DNA from 2 places in the Bacillus sp. OTU530 genome. Region 1 is predicted to be linked to the other one. Evidence: a T-box and tRNA genes for the amino acid it is inferred to sense, from the RefSeq annotation. Region 1 holds a T-box; the other holds one or more tRNA genes.
What was found. The T-box of region 1 lies ahead of serS (serine--tRNA ligase). A T-box ahead of a tRNA ligase gene usually reads a tRNA of that ligase, here a tRNA-Ser.
Positions count from the first base shown of each region.

Region 2: it has a tRNA-Ser gene. The T-box ahead of serS (serine--tRNA ligase) is inferred to sense a tRNA for this amino acid. The anticodon was not compared.

Region 1 is NZ_JASATP010000082.1:7,208-10,623, reverse strand. Features, by position in the region: gene pdxS (pyridoxal 5'-phosphate synthase lyase subunit PdxS) at 1-655, shown strand, start outside; gene pdxT (pyridoxal 5'-phosphate synthase glutaminase subunit PdxT) at 674-1,264, shown strand; T-box leader at 1,319-1,541, shown strand; gene serS (serine--tRNA ligase) at 1,591-2,865, shown strand; tRNA gene AAHB12_RS29700 (tRNA-Ser) at 2,970-3,062, shown strand; gene AAHB12_RS29695 (DUF3797 domain-containing protein) at 3,307-3,416, shown strand, end outside.
Region 2 is NZ_JASATP010000008.1:12,302-15,717, forward strand. Features, by position in the region: gene AAHB12_RS07915 (MFS transporter) at 1-171, opposite strand, end outside; gene sodA (superoxide dismutase [Mn]) at 383-994, opposite strand; tRNA gene AAHB12_RS07925 (tRNA-Ser) at 1,335-1,420, opposite strand; tRNA gene AAHB12_RS07930 (tRNA-Ile) at 1,425-1,498, opposite strand; tRNA gene AAHB12_RS07935 (tRNA-Met) at 1,506-1,579, opposite strand; gene AAHB12_RS07940 (DUF1189 domain-containing protein) at 1,752-2,528, shown strand; gene AAHB12_RS07945 (hypothetical protein) at 2,598-2,942, shown strand.

The DNA.
Region 1 (3,416 bases):
GGTTATGGCAAAATGCCGTATCGGTCATATCGTAGAGGCTCGTGTATTAGAGGCGTTAGGAGTAGACTACATTGATGAGAGTGAAGTACTAACTCCAGCGGATGAAGTATATCATTTGAAGAAAAGCGATTATACAGTTCCATTCGTATGCGGATGCCGTGACCTAGGGGAAGCATCTCGTCGTATTGGTGAAGGTGCAGCTATGCTTCGTACAAAAGGTGAGCCAGGAACAGGAAACATCGTAGAAGCAGTTCGTCATATGCGTCAAGTGAACTCCCAAATTGCTCAAGTTGTTGCAATGCGTGAAGATGAACTGATGACATTTGCAAAAAATATTGGTGCTCCTTATGAAGTGTTATTAGAAATCAAACGTTTAGGCCGCTTACCAGTTGTAAACTTTGCAGCAGGTGGTGTAGCAACTCCAGCAGATGCTGCATTAATGATGCAATTAGGTGCAGACGGTGTATTTGTAGGATCAGGTATCTTCAAGTCCGAAAACCCTGCTAAATTCGCGCGCTCAATCGTAGAAGCTACAACTCATTATGAAGACTATGAGCTTATTGCTCGTTTATCAAAAGGATTAGGCAACCCGATGAAAGGTATTGAAATTTCATCATTATTACCAGAGCAACGCATGCAAGAGCGCGGCTGGTAATCAAAAGGAGCTCGCAGCATGATTACAATTGGTGTATTAGGGCTTCAAGGAGCAGTTCGTGAGCATATACAATCCATTGAGGCTTCCGGGGCACGTGCAGTTGTTGTAAAGAAGGTAGAACAGCTAACTGAGCTTGATGGTCTGATTTTACCTGGTGGAGAAAGTACAACGATGCGTCGTTTAATTGATAAATATGGCTTTATGGAGTCTCTTCGTCAATTTGCGCAGGAAGGGAAGCCAATGTTTGGGACATGCGCAGGTATGATTCTATTGGCGAAAAACCTTGTGGGTTATGATGAAGCTCATATTGGAGTAATGGATATTACTGTTGAACGCAATGCCTTTGGAAGGCAACGTGAAAGCTTTGAGGCGCCGTTATCTATCAAAGGTGTCGGTGAGGACTTTATTGGTGTGTTCATTCGCGCTCCGTATGTTGTGGGTGTCGAAGGGCATGTAGATGTGCTTGCTACTCATGGTGACCGTATCGTAGCAGTACAGCAAGGTCCGTTCCTCGCAGCCTCTTTCCATCCGGAGTTAACGGATGATCACCGTATTACAGCATATTTTGTAAAAATGGTGGAAGAAGCAAAAGCGAATAAGGTTGTATAACTTCCTTGCAAGTTGTTAAAGATTATAGTAAATTGATGATGAACATCTATATAGTATAAAGCGTTGACGGGAAACAGTAACAGGATAAGCTTTTTTTAGAGAGCCGATGGTTGGTGCAAATCGGTAGAAGCAGCCTGTGAATCCATCCTTGAGCGAAATGCAGAACGTGCTTGAACTAACTAGTAAGCATTTTCGGCGAAGAGCCGTTATCCTTCTCGAGAGGAAAGCATGTGCTTTCAACTAGGGTGGCAACGCGGGCATAACTCCCGTCCCTTTTTTACAGGGACGGGAGTTTTTTATGTTTTACACAATAAAGGAGGGTTAAGATGCTAGACATTAAAGTATTACGGGCTGACCTTGAAGGGGTAAAGGCAAAACTGCAGCATCGTGGCGAGGATTTAACAGACTTTGGCCGCTTTGAAGAATTGGACACAAAGAGAAGAGATCTTTTAGTGCAGACAGAAGAGCTAAAAGGGAAACGAAATGAGGTTTCTCAGCAGGTTGCAGTGCTAAAGCGTGAAAAGCAGGATGCAGAGCACTTGATTTTGGAGATGCGTGAGGTAGGCGACAAAATTAAATCATTGGATGAGGAGCTTCGTGTTGTCGAGGCTGACCTTGAAAAACTTTTGTTAACAATCCCTAATATTCCGCATGAGTCCGTTCCAGTAGGTGAAACAGAGGATGATAACGTTGAAATCCGTACTTGGGGGGAAGTTCCACAGTTTCCCTTTGAGCCAAAGCCGCATTGGGACATTGCAACAAATCTTGATATTTTAGATTTTGAACGTGCAGGTAAGGTAACTGGAAGTCGTTTTGTATTCTATAAAGATTTAGGAGCAAAATTAGAGCGTGCATTAATTAACTTTATGCTAGACCTCCATACAGAAGAGCATGGATATAAAGAAGTATTACCTCCATACATTGTAAATCGTGACAGCATGACAGGAACAGGGCAGCTTCCAAAATTTGAAGAAGATGCATTTCGGATTGAGAGTGAGGATTACTTCCTGATTCCAACTGCGGAGGTACCTGTAACAAACTTACACCGTGATGAAATCCTAAGTGGTGACACTTTACCAATTCAATACGCAGCGTTTAGTGCATGCTTCCGTTCTGAGGCAGGCTCTGCGGGACGTGATACACGTGGATTAATTCGGCAGCATCAATTTAATAAGGTGGAATTAGTAAAGTTTGTGAAACCTGAGGATTCCTATGAGGAGTTAGAGAAGCTAACAAATGATGCTGAGCGTGTATTACAGTTGTTGGGGCTACCATACCGTGTTCTAAGTATGTGTACAGGAGATTTAGGCTTCACAGCGGCAAAGAAGTATGACATTGAGGTATGGATTCCGAGCTATAATATGTATCGTGAAATCTCTTCCTGCAGTAACTTTGAAGCATTTCAGGCCAGACGTGCCAATATTCGCTTCCGCCGTGATCCAAAATCAAAGCCTGAGCATGTACATACATTGAATGGTTCTGGATTAGCACTTGGTCGTACGGTAGCGGCTATTCTAGAGAATTATCAGCAGGAGGATGGCTCTGTTATTATCCCAGAGGTACTTCGCCCATATATGAGAAATAGAGAAGTGATTAAATAAAAAAGGAATCCTCTCTTATACTTACTTGCAAAGACGAAGCAGGAGAAGTAAAGATGCTTGACGCTTCTTTTTTTCTTCTGCTATAATACTTCATGTCAATAGGAGGAGGAATACCCAAGTCTGGCTGAAGGGGTCGGTCTTGAAAACCGAGAGGCGGTGAAAGCCGCGCGGGGGTTCGAATCCCTCTTCCTCCGCCACTTAAATATTGACGACAACAGCGCATATAAGTGGAGATTGGAAAACTCGTTACAATGCTGTAACGAGTTTTTATTTCACTTTAAGAAAGTATAAATTTCCGGCTAGAAATCGATTCGACGTAGCAGGAAATTTTAGGAGCGAAGTGTAAGTGCAACTACGATTCTGTCTTCGCCCAAGAGCAGGGCTTGCCAATTGGCGAGTTTTCTTTATAGTGAATATCTCAACAAACAGAAAGGAGCAACAATGGACCTAATTATCCAAACTTTTCCTATGCAGGAAAAAACACTTTATTATGTACAGTGTCCTGTTTGTAAGAGAGACCGAATTTTAAACAGTACCTCTAATGTTTCAAA
Region 2 (3,416 bases), on a different contig from region 1:
AGCTAAATTATACAATCCAATGTTCAGAAAATCCTTCGTTTGCTTCCAAATGTAGATGTTCACGAACGTATTGGATAACGAAATAGCTAATGTGTACAACCCGCCGATTGTTAACAGCAACACGAGATCACGGTTGATTTCCACATCTCCAATTAAATGCTTTGTTTTCATCATTTAAAACTCCCCTTTACTTCAAAGCTTAGTCTTCCGAGTTAGGGGAGAATTATGTAAGAAAAAGGGGAGTTGATGAGGCGAAGACAGAGGCATAATTGTACTTACATTTAATCACTTAAATTACCAATTATGCAAAATTACCCTTTAACTAGAAATTTATACCTTCTTACAATAAAAAAACAGGCCGAATGAGCGGCCTGCTAAATCATTATTTTGCTTCTTGGTAACGTTTCTCAACAGCGTTCCAATCCACTACATTCCAGAATGCAGAAATGTAGTCAGGACGACGGTTTTGGTAGTTCAAGTAGTACGCATGCTCCCATACGTCTAATCCAAGAACAGGTGTTTTACCTTCCATTAATGGAGAGTCTTGGTTTGGAGTGCTTGTTACTTCGATTTCACCGTTGTTTACAACAAGCCATGCCCAACCAGAGCCGAAGCGAGTTGTAGCTGCTTTTGCAAACTCTTCTTTAAATGCAGCATAGCTGCCGAATTTTGCATTGATTGCTGCAGCAAGTTCGCCTACTGGCTCACCGCCGCCATTTGGAGAAAGAATTGTCCAGAATAAAGAGTGGTTTGCATGGCCGCCGCCGTTGTTGCGAACTGCAGTACGAATTGCTTCTGGTACTTCTTCCATGTTAGAGATAAGTGCTTCTACACTTTTCGCTGCTAATTCTGGATAGCTTTCCAAAGCTGCGTTTACGTTTGTTACGTAAGTGTTGTGGTGCTTTGTGTGGTGGATGTTCATTGTTTCCTTATCGATATGAGGCTCTAATGCATCATAAGCGTAAGGTAATTGTGGTAATTCATATTTTGCCATTTTGTAATTCCTCCCGTATATATGTACTCGGACGTAAGCTCGTCTGCCTATAGCCCATACTTATTGTACACTATTTTTTCAAGATGGAAAATAAATCTGCTGCCGGTTTGTACAATTTGAAATACGAATCCCTCGTAAAAAGCGTCTTGTACTAGGTAAAACAAAAACAGCTTTTATCGGCATCGCTGATTGGCGAAGACAGAGGCGTAGTTGCCCTTACACCGTACTCCTAAAATTTCTCGCTACGTCCAATGGTCTTCCAGCTAGAAATTATCCTTTCTTACAGTATAAAAAGCCCCCAATTCGGGAGCTTGCGCTGTTAGATATATGTATGGCAGAACGGAAAAGGTGGGATTCGAACTCACGCACGCTTGCACGCCTACCACATTTCGAGTGCGACCCCTTGAACCAATTGGGTACTTTTCCAAAATGGACCCTGTAGGACTCGAACCTACGACCGGACGGTTATGAGCCGTCTGCTCTAACCAGCTGAGCTAAGGGTCCTTGATAGTAGCGGCGGAGGGGATCGAACCCCCGACCTTACGGGTATGAACCGTACGCTCTAGCCAGCTGAGCTACACCGCCATGAAAGCCTTCACATTTGAGACATATATAAATTTATCATATGTAAAACAATTGTGTCAATCATAATTATTCCATATTCTTGTATATTTTTCCATAGCTATTCCTTGTTCTTCTTCTTCTTGCTGCGTTACAATAAAAGTGCCGAATTTTAAAATAATAAGGAAGTGAAATCATGTCAATATTCCAGCAGTTGTACAAAAGCTTATATTCTCCAAAAGTTATGGCACGCTATCGATTTCAAAAAATCGGAAAATCAATTTTATACATATTCCTCCTTTCTTTACTTATGCTTATTCCGGAAATGGTTCATTTGACAAATTTGGTACGTACAGAACTATCTCTTGTTGAACGAACTGTACAATCAGAAATTCCAGAATTTACAATCGAGCAAGGAGAACTAAAAGCGGATATACAGGAACCGATTCTAAAAAACGAAAATGATTTTGTATTCTTGTTTGACCCAAATAGCGAGGAACTTCCCTCTTCCCTCACACATCAGGATGGCTTATTTTTCTTAAAACATAAAGCCATTCTTGTCTCGGATGCAAACAATGAAGCATATACATATTCGTTACTAAACGATACTACGATCTCGAAAACGGATGTAGAAGAATTTCTTAGCATGATTAGAAGCATTTATCCGATTGCCTTAGTCGTTTTAGGTGTGCTTTTGTATTTATTTGACAGTTTTATCATGTTATTTGGTGTGACCGCTCTTGCTTTCATTGGCAGGCTTATTGCTGCTCAAATGAATCGCAATGTTAACTATAAACAGGCATGGACGCTGACAGCTTACAGCTTTACAATCCCAATCGTATTTTTTATGGTTATGAAGTTTTTAAGTATAACGGTCCTACATTCGTTTTTAATCTTTGTCGTTGTTTCGTGTTTTGTTCTTTTCTTAACATTAAAAGAAATTCCTCCTATAAAAGAGAAAAAAAACTTGTAAAAATGCCGCCTATTGCGGCATTTTTTTATAGGACAAGCATATATTCTCTACAAAGAAGGAGGAGAATGTATGAAACGCATCGGCATAACACTGTTTGTTTTACTCATTGGATACTCTTTATTTTACGATATAACTGTTGGCACACTGCCGCTTCTCAAACCAAAAGCACAGGAAGCAACTGCAAAGCCTGCGATGGGTTCCAGCACAAGTGAACAAAAACAAGCCGATGCTGCATACAAAAAAATCGAGGTCAAAAGCGGCGATACCGTTCTGTCCATTGTAGAAGCCATTAGCAAAGAAGGAACGTTACCTTCTGTAGATATGATTACAAATGATTTTAAAAAGCTAAATACAAACGAATCCCCATCTAAGATAAGAATAGGAAAGACATATAAATTCCCATTATATAAATGAAGAACCTCTTACTTTTATTCTTTATGCCTAAAAAACAGACCTTTAAAGAAAACTCGCCGATTGGCGAGCCCTGCCCTTGGGCGAAGACAGAGGCGTAGTTGCAATGATACTGTATTCCTAAAATTTCCCGCTACGTCGAATTGGCTTCCAGCTGGAAATTTATACTTTCTTACAGTGCAAGAAATGTGAAAGGCGCAGCCTGATGAGCAGAAAGAGGCTGAGTCGCTCTTTTACGTAGCAAAACAGTTATTTCTATAGTAAAATTAACTAGAACGACTCTACTGTGGTAGTAGTTGCGTAAATAGCACTCGTCTGCTGGCTATCGTTCGCCTACAGCATACAAGAGTCGCAAAGGAAACCGCAAAAAACTGTGGCGCGAAACTAAAACAAGAGTACGGGCTAGAATCCTCTATCTTCAATCGAAGGAGCTTCCTTTGGGAAGGCAGAGAGCTTAAGACAGTACTCATATGATCA